2 regions of the Streptomyces sp. NPDC086554 genome follow, and region 2 is predicted to be linked to the other one. Evidence: riboswitches for the same ligand, from Rfam matches in the RefSeq annotation. Region 2 holds a riboswitch; the other holds the start of a gene.
The links. Region 2 has a riboswitch for cyclic di-AMP ahead of AB0O76_RS29550 (M23 family metallopeptidase). Riboswitches for the same ligand answer to the same signal wherever they lie in the genome.
Positions count from the first base shown of each region.

Region 1: another riboswitch for cyclic di-AMP. It lies ahead of AB0O76_RS18420 (transglycosylase family protein); the one in region 2 lies ahead of AB0O76_RS29550 (M23 family metallopeptidase).

Region 1 covers NZ_JBFBJK010000010.1:119,491-124,047, forward strand. Annotated here, with positions in the region: gene eno (phosphopyruvate hydratase) at 1-914, opposite strand, end outside; gene AB0O76_RS18420 (transglycosylase family protein) at 1,252-1,962, opposite strand; cyclic di-AMP (ydaO/yuaA leader) riboswitch at 1,966-2,160, opposite strand; gene AB0O76_RS18425 (transglycosylase family protein) at 2,354-3,385, opposite strand; gene AB0O76_RS18430 (cytochrome P450) at 3,547-4,557, opposite strand, start outside.
Region 2 covers NZ_JBFBJK010000020.1:19,258-23,814, reverse strand. Annotated here, with positions in the region: gene AB0O76_RS29555 (PP2C family protein-serine/threonine phosphatase) at 136-1,284, shown strand; cyclic di-AMP (ydaO/yuaA leader) riboswitch at 1,506-1,652, shown strand; gene AB0O76_RS29550 (M23 family metallopeptidase) at 1,664-2,749, shown strand; gene AB0O76_RS29545 (aldo/keto reductase) at 2,890-3,834, shown strand; gene AB0O76_RS29540 (PrsW family intramembrane metalloprotease) at 3,835-4,557, opposite strand, start outside.

The DNA of each region.
Region 1 (4,557 bases), on a different contig from region 2:
TCACCGAGCTTCTCGGTGATGACGTTCCAGCCGGCCCAGTCGTCCTCGAACAGCGGGTCCTCGATGGAGACGAGCGGGTACGAGGCGACGAGCTCCTCGTAGTACTCGGTCATCTCGGCGGCCGAGCGCTCCTTGCCCTCGAACTGGTACTTGCCGTCCTTGTAGAACTCGGACGCGGCGACGTCGAGGGCGAGCGCGATCTGCTCGCCGGGGACGTAACCGGCCTGCTTGATGGCCTCGAGGATGAGGTCGAGCGCGGCGCGGTTGGAGTCCAGGTTCGGGGCGAAGCCGCCCTCGTCGCCGAGGCCGGTCGACAGACCCTTGTCCTTCAGGACCTTCTTGAGGGTGTGGTAGACCTCGGTGCCCCAGCGCAGGGCCTCGGAGAAGGACTCGGCGCCGATCGGCGCGATCATGAACTCCTGGATGTCGACGTTCGAGTCGGCGTGCGACCCGCCGTTCAGGATGTTCATCATCGGGACGGGCAGCAGGTGCGCGTTCGGACCGCCGAGGTAGCGGAACAGCGGCAGGTCGCTGGCCTCGGAGGCGGCGTGCGCGACGGCGAGGGAGACGCCGAGGATGGCGTTGGCGCCGAGCGAGCCCTTGTTGTCGGTGGCGTCGAGGTCGAACATCGCCTGGTCGATCAGGCGCTGCTCGGTGGCGTCGTACCCGACGAGCTCCGGGCCGATCTGCTCGATGACGGCGAGGACGGCCTTCTCCACGCCCTTGCCCTGGTAACGGTTGGGGTCACCGTCACGGAGTTCGATGGCCTCGAAAGCGCCGGTGGACGCACCGGACGGAACGGCGGCACGACCCGTGCTGCCGTCGTCGAGGCCGACCTCGACCTCGACCGTGGGGTTGCCTCGGGAGTCCAGGATTTCCCGGGCTACGACGACGTCGATGGACGGCACGAGCATCTCCTTCTGGGATGTGACGCGGGTACGCGGGGCGTTGGCCTCGCGGACACGAGCCTAACCGGCTCCCGGACAAGAGCCAGCCGAGCGACCGCCCTGTGGACAAACCGAGAGCAAAAAGTTTCCGAACGGAACAAAAAGACCCCGCCCCGGCGCGTACGGGGGATATGCACGCCGGGACGGGGTGGACCCGTGGGGACGGGGGGACCCCCCGAAGCCGTCGCCGGGGGGTAGCGCCCCGAAGGGGCGCGGGGCTGTGACATGTGCGGCTCCGCCGCGTGGGCGCGAGCAACCAAAACGCACCCGCAGCCAAAAGACCAGCGAGGCGCCCCGCCAGAAATTAGCTGAGGTGAAGCTGCTGACCCGGGTAGATCATGTCGGCGTTGTCGATGATGTCGCCGTTGAGCTTGTACACCTTGTGCCAGCCGCCCTTGACGTCCTTCTCCTCGGCGATCTTGGAGAGGGTGTCACCCTTCTTGACCTTGTACTCGCCGTCGCCCTTCTTGACCTTCTTGCCGGTCGGGGTCTCGACGGTCTTCTTGGACTCGGCCTTCGGGGCGGCCTGCTTCGGCGCGGCCTCCTGCTTCGGCGCCTCGGTCTGGGCGCTCGGCTGGCTCTGCGGCTGCTCGGCGGGCTGCTGCTGCGGAGCGCTCTCCTCGGCACCGCCACCGCTGTACGCGGCGCCGGAGAGGCCCACGCCACAGCTCGGCCAGGCGCCCTTGCCCTGACCCGCGAGAACCTTCTCGCCGATCTCTATCTGCTGGGCCTTGGAGGCCTGGTCGGCGGTGGCGGCGTACTTCGTGCCGCCGTACGCGGCCCAGGTGGAGGCCGAGAACTGCAGGCCGCCGTAGTAGCCGTTGCCGGTGTTGATGGACCAGTTGCCGCCGGCCTCGCACTGGGCGACGGAGTCCCACTCGGAACCGGTGGCGGCGGAGGCCGAGCCGGCGGCCATCAGCGGGGCGGCGACCGCGACACCGGTGACGCCGGCGAGCGTGGCGACGCGGGTGGCCTTGGACGGACGGCGGTGCTTGCCCTTGCTGGAAAACAGCATGAGTGATCCCCTCACCGACGCCTACGAGGTGAGCTGTCGGGTTCGGGCCGATGAAGTTGCCCGGCCGCGCTTCCTCAAGCGCGACTTAACCCCTAGCCGGTCCCAACTCCGCTCGGCAGCTTCTTCGTTCTGCTGCTGTGCGGCCGGGCCCGGCGGAAACCTTGGGTCCCCCGCTCCTGCCTACGGCGCTTGACGCGACGACTGTTCCCGAACGGCCGTTGGCAGGACTAGGCGTACCGACCGGCGGGGCCCGCTGTGGCGAGCGGTCACGACCGTAGACATGCGATCCACGGAATTTCAAAGACGATCAGGGCTTCTGAGACCCATCTCTCACTTACGCCAAACCGGACATTAAGCGCGAAGCAACTGACCGACTCTTCGTCAACTTCCCTTACTTTTCGCCCAAATCGAGGCTCTGACCGGGGAGGATGAGGTCGGGGTCGGTTCCGACGGACTTCTTGTTCTCGGCATAGAGCGCGCTCCATCCGCCCTGCACGCCGAGGTCGTCGGCGATGGTCCAGAGGTTGTCTCCAGAGCGGACCGTGTACGTCCCGTCGGCGCCGTCCTTCGCGCGGTCGTCGCCGCGTGAGGCGTGCCGGCCGGAGCCGTCGCGGTCGCCGTTCTTGGCCTGCCCGTCGTCCGCGCTGTCACCGCGGTGCCGACCCGAGCCTTCGCCCGCGCCGGTGGAGGGGGTGGGGCTCGGGGCGGGCGAAGTGGAGTCGTCCGGCTCCGACTTGTCGGAGTCACCCGAATCATCTGACTTGGGCAAGTCACCCGACTCATCCGACTCATCCGACTCATCCGACTCGTGATTCTTGTCTCGCGAGTCGTCGCCTGCGCCGGGCTTCTCGGAGGGCTTTTCAGAGGGCTTCTCGGAGGGCTTCTCCGACGGCTCCTCGGTGGGCTTCTCGGTGGGCTTCTCGGTGGGCTCGGCCGACTCACCGGACTCCGTCGAGTCACCGGGCTCGGCGGACCCGCTCGTGTCGGTCGGCTCGTCCGACGGCACCGAGGTGATCGGAGCGCCCGGGTCGACGTCGGCGGGGGCGTCGTCCTTGCTGAGTCCGGCGATCACTCCGCAGCTCGGCCAGGCGCTGGGACCCTGGTCGGCCAGGACCTTCTCGGCGACGGCTATCTGCTGCGAACGGCTGGCCTGGTCGGCGTAGGGGGCGTAGTCGAGACCGCCGTACTGCTCCCAGGTCTCCTGGGACATCTGGAGCCCGCCGTAGTAGCCGTTGCCCGGGTCCAGGCTCCAGGAGCCGCCACTCTCGCACTCCGCGAGCTTGTCCCAGGTGGCGGTGTCCGCGGCGCTCGCGCTGGTGGCGCCGAGCAACGGGATCGCGATGGCTGATCCGGTGACACCTGCCGCGACGATGAGGGCCGGGGCTTGGCGGGGGCGTCGGTGACGACCATTACCGGAGAGCATGCAAGTGCCTTTCAGAAGACTGCAGAGGCGACTGCGGCTGCTGCGACAGCGGATGCCGAGTCGTCGGTGAACGTAGCCGCAGTCGAACAGTTGTCACAAGTCGATGCAGCGGAGATCACGTGAAAGTCACAGTCTTGACGCACCGTCAGTTCAACGGCGTCTCAAGTGCGCTTCTGTGCGGGTGTGAACTCCACCGGCAGCGTGCGCAGTCCGCGCATGATGAGCCCGCCTCGCCAGCGCAAATCACCCGGTTCCGCCGCGAGGCGCAGGTCAGGGAGGCGGCGTAGCAGGGTCGCGAGAGCGGCCTGACCTTCGAGCCGGGCGAGGGGTGCGCCGAGGCAATAGTGAATGCCGTGCCCGTATCCGAGGTGCTGGTTGTCGCGCCGGGAGAGGTCGAGCGTGTCGGGATCCTCGAACCGCTCGGGGTCACGGTCGGCGGCTGCGAGTACGACGAGAACGGGGTCGCCCTGCGCGATGTCCCGCCCGCCGATGGTCAACGGCTCGGTGGCGAACCGCCACGTGGCGAGCTCGACGGGCCCGTCGAAGCGGAGCAGTTCCTCGATGCCGGTCTCAAGGAGCCCCATGTCCCCTCCCCCGAGGGACTCCTGGAGCCGCTCGCGCTGCTCGGGGTGGGTGAGGAGGGCGTATGTCCCGTTGCCGATGAGATTGACGGTGGTCTCAAATCCGGCAAAGAGGAGAATGAAGGCCATCGCGGCGGCCTCGTTCTCGGTGAGGTGCTCGCCGTGGTCGGAGGCGCGGATGAGCCCCGAGATGAGGTCGTCGCCGGGGTCGTTGCGCTTGCGATGGATGAGCTCGGCGAGATAGCCCCGCATCTTCTTCACGGAGCGCGCGACGCCACCGCGCGGGCCACCGCCGTGTCGGATCATCATGCCCGCCCAGTCACGGAAGTCGTCCTGGTCCTCGCGCGGGACGCCGAGCAGATCGCAAATGGCGTAGATGGGGAGGGGAAACGCGAAGTCGTGAATAAGGTCCGCCTCCCCCTTCTCCGCGAACCGGTCGATGAGCTGATCCGTCAGTTCCTGCACGCGGGGCGCGAACTCGGCGACGCGGCGGGGAGTGAAGGCCTTCGACACGAGGCGGCGCAACCGCGTGTGGTCCGGCGGATCGATATTGAGCAGATGCGTCATCAGGTTGGCGCTGCGCTCGCCCGG
Region 2 (4,557 bases):
GCTCGCAGCCCGCCGCCGCTGAGGGAAACCTGGACAGGTGCGGTCATGGGGCTGGTCCCGGGCGCGGACTTCGGCGGGAGACGAGCGGTGGGGCAGCGAGGAGGACGTCCGAGAAACCCCTCAGAGGGGTCGGACATGAGTCCGGACGTCACCCACGAGCGGGCTCTCGTGCGGGCCCTTCCGTGGCTGCTCCTGGTCATCGGCGTCGTGTACGACATGTCGACCCCCTCGGAGTTCACCGCGGCGCCCCTGTTCACCGCCGCCCCGCTGATCGCCGCCCCGTTCTACTCGCTCCTCAGCACCGGCCTCATCGGCGCCGCCTCCTGCCTCGCCGTGCTCACCCTGCACTTCGGCAACAGCACCACCACCGACGTCGCGGCCGTCACCGAGCTGCTCACCGTGCTGACCGTCGCCGTGCTCGCCGTCCTCATCAACCGCGTCGTACGCCGCAGCGACGAACAGCTCGCCTCCGCCCGCTCCATCTCGGAGACCGCCCAGCGCGCCGTGCTGCCGCAGCCGGATCACCGGATCGGGGGGCTCGACATCGCGGCGCGGTACGAGGCCGCGGAAGCCGACGCGTTCATCGGCGGGGATCTGTACGCCGTGCAGGACACCCCGCACGGCGTACGCGTCATCGTCGGCGACGTACGCGGCAAGGGGATGGGCGCGGTGGCGGCCGTCGCCGTCGTCATCGGGGCGTTCCGGGAGGCGGCCGAGCAGGAGGCCACCCTGGAGGCGGTGGCGCAGCGCCTTGAGCGGGCGCTCGCGCGGGAGGGCATGCGGCGCGAGGGGCTCGACGCCTTCGAGGGGTTCACCACCGCTGTCCTCGCGGAGATCCCGCGCGGCGACGGAGTCATCCGCATCCTCAACCGCGGGCATCCCGAGCCGCTGCTCCTGCGCGGCGACGGACGGCTGTGCGTGCTGTCCGCGAGCGAGCCCGCGCTGCCGCTCGGGATGGGCGACCTGGGGGTCTGGCCGGACCGCGCCGACGAGGCGGAGTTCCCGCCGGGGGCGATGCTGCTGCTCTACACCGACGGGCTCTCGGAGGCGCGGGACATCCGCGGCGAGTTCTACAACCCGGCGGCCCGGCTCGGCGGCCGGATCTTTCCCGGACCCCACGGCCCTGACACGCTGCTCGCGACGCTGGCCGAAGAGGTGCGCCGGCACACCGGCGGGGGAGGGACGGACGACATGGCGCTGCTCGCGGTGCGGCGGCCGGACACCGGCGATGCCCCGTCCGATGCCTCCCCCGATACCCCGTCCGATGTCACGGGCCGTGACTGAATCGCACCACTCCGCATAGCAACTGACGCACTGTCAAGGCGGTGTGAAGGTCCGGTGTGTGAAGAAGTGCGGTCAACTCGCCCCGTTCCCGCCCTTGGTGTCCCGTTAAGTACAGGCCAACGGCGTTAACGATCAGTCGGAACGGCTTGGAATACGGCCCTGCCGTCTATTAACGTTCGATAACGCAGCGCGGTCGTCCCAGCCGTCACTCGAGTCGGCTCCGTGCGCACGCGCCTAATCCCGAAAGGGAGCCGGGGAACCACCAATTGGGGTGAATCGGGCATCTGTGCATCCGTGCCAGATGTTCGTAGGAGACCTTCCTGCTCCGAACCCGTCAGCTAACCCGGTAGGCGAGAAGGAAGGAAAGGAGCGCGCCCCAGTGGCGTCCAACCGGCCTGCCCCCCAAGCCGTTTACGCACCGAATGACGACGACTTCGGTGCTCATGACGATGAGACTTGGGAGGAGTGGAATCCCACCGAGGAGTCCATCCGTCCCGTTCGCGGCAGGCACCGCGTCCACAAGAAGGGCGGCGGCGGGCTCGCCCGCAGCTCCACCGTCCTCGGCGTGGGCGTCATCGCCGCCGTCGGCGCGGGCGGCATCGCCACCGCGCAGGGCGGCAAGCCCCCGGTCTCCATCGAGATGCCGGACATCTCGGCCGTCACGGACTCGCTGCCGGAGGCCAAGTCGCTTCCCGGCGTGGGGTCCCTGATATCCGGCTCCGACGAATCAGACGACTCCTCCGACGCAGGCGTGACGACCGCCGCCGCGCCGCTCACCGCCGCCGGTGTCAGCACCGCCGATGCCGAGCAGGGAACCACCGACGCCGGTGAGGCACTGCGGGCCCGCATCATGCAGCAGGCCGAGAACCAGCAGGACCAGGCGGACGACGCGGTCCAGAAGGCGGCGGAAGAAGCCGCCGTCAAGAAGGCCGCGGAGCAGGCCGCCGCCGAGCAGTCCGCGGCCGAGAAGAAGATCGCCGCCGAGAAGGCCGCAGCGAAGAAGAAGGCGGAAGAGGAAGCCCGGCGCAAGGCCGAGGCGGAGCGCCTGGCCAAGCTCGCCAAGAGCTACACGCTGCCGCTCAGTTCGTACACGCTCACCAGCACCTTCGGCCAGGCAGGATCGATGTGGTCCTCCGGCTACCACACCGGCCTCGACTTCGCGGCGCCGACGGGTACGCCCCTCAAGGCGATCCACACCGGCACCATCAAGGAGGCCGGCTGGGCGGGGTCGTACGGCTACCGCACCATCCTGGAGCTCGAGGACGGCACCGAGATCTGGTACAACCACCAGTCCTCGATGGGCGTCAGCGTCGGCCAGAAGGTCACCACCGGCGACACCATCGGCCGCGTCGGCGCCACCGGCAATGTGACCGGGCCGCACCTCCACCTCGAGATCCACCCCGGCGGCGACTCCACCGGGGTCGACCCGGCCGCCTGGCTGCGGGACAAGGGCCAGTCGCTCTGAGGCGCCCCCTGTGACTCCGGCGGTCCTGGCGGCAACCCCCCGACGTCAGGGCTGCCGGCTCGGCATGCCCATATCTTGAAACGCGGAACTGACATCCCGTAGTACGGAATGCTGGGCTCCGTAAGGGTGTTGAGCCCCGTATGACTTCTCTACGCAAGCTCGGCCCGTCCGACCTCGAGGTCTTCCCGCTCGCCCTCGGCGGCAACGTCTTCGGCTGGACGGCCGACGAGGCGCAGTCCTTCGCCGTGCTCGACGCCTACACCGCGGCGGGCGGCAACTTCGTCGACACCGCCGACGTCTACTCGGCCTGGGCGCCGGGCAACAAGGGCGGCGAGTCCGAGACCGTCATCGGCAACTGGCTCGCCGCGCGCGGCCGCCGCTCCGACGTCGTGATCGCCACCAAGGTCGGCGCCCACCCCGACTACAAGGGCCTGTCCGCCAACACCATCAAGTCCGGTGCCGAGGAGTCGCTGCGCCGGCTGCGCACCGACTACATCGACCTCTACTACACGCACTTCGACGACCCGACCGTCCCGGTCGAGGAGATCATCACCGCGCTCGACGATCTGGTGACGTCGGGCAAGGTGCGCGCGATCGCCGCCTCCAACCTGACCGCCGAGCGGCTCCAGGAGTCCATCGACTTCTCCGACCGCGAGGGCCTCGCCCGGTACGTGGCGCTGCAGCCGCACTACAACCTCGTCTCCCGTGGCACCTACGAGGGCCCGCTCCAGGAGGTCGCATCGCGCTCCGGCCTGGCGGCGGTGCCGTACTACGCGCTCGCATCCGGCTTCCTCACCGGTAAGTACCGCCCGGGCGCGAAGGTCGACAGTGCGCGGGCCGAGGGCGCGGGCAAGCATCTGGAGACCGAGCGGGGCGTGAAGGTGCTCGCCGCCCTGGACGAGATCGCGGCTGCGCGCGGCGCCGAGCCCGCGACCGTGGCCCTGGCCTGGCTCGCCGCGCAGCCGACGGTGGCCGCGCCGATCGCGTCGGCCCGCACGGTCGAGCAGCTGCCCGCGCTGCTCGCGGTGGGCGATCTCGAACTGACGGAGGCCGAGGTGACCGCGCTGACGAAGGCTTCCGCCTGATCAGCTGCGGTAGGGGTTGTACGGGGTCTGGTACGCGGGATAGGCGGGGTAGGGCGCGTAGGCCGTCGCCGGCTGGGTGTAGCTGTACCCCTGTGGTCCGTGCGCTCCCTGTGCGCCCTGTGCGCCCTGCGGATAGGGAAGTCGGTACCCGTACGGCGGCGGCATCGGTATGAGCACGGGTGCCGTCGCCCGCGCCGCGTAGGCGAGCGCGGGCCTGGCCAGCTCGCGGCGCTCCCACAGCGCGTGCAGCAACTCCCGCTCCCGTACGACGAAGTCGGCGCCCGCGCGGCCGCGGCGGCCCCGGTACCGGAGCAGGGCGAGCGACGTCGCGTACGTCTCGTACTCCGCGACCGTGCGCGCCGCGGCCTTGCCCTGGGTGTACGAGGCGTAGTCGCGGGCGATGGTGCGGGCGCGCATCGTGCCGAGTGCGTACGGCTCGGGCGGTGTGAGCCAGCCGGCGATCGCGTACGCGGGCAGCTCGGTCCGCACCACGCGCAGGCCGCGCTGCCTGAGCCAGATCGCCAGCCAGGTCAGCAGCCCGAACGCGGGCAGCATGAAGAGCGCGTACACCGCGAAGAAGCCGTACTCGCCGAAGGTCGTCGAGCCGTTCCACAGGGCGTGCAGGCCCATCGCGAGGAGCAGTCCTGCGAGCGGAAGCAGCACGCGGCGCAGGCGTCGGCGGTCGGTGCCGAGCGCGGCGATGCCGAAGCCGATGCCGGTGAG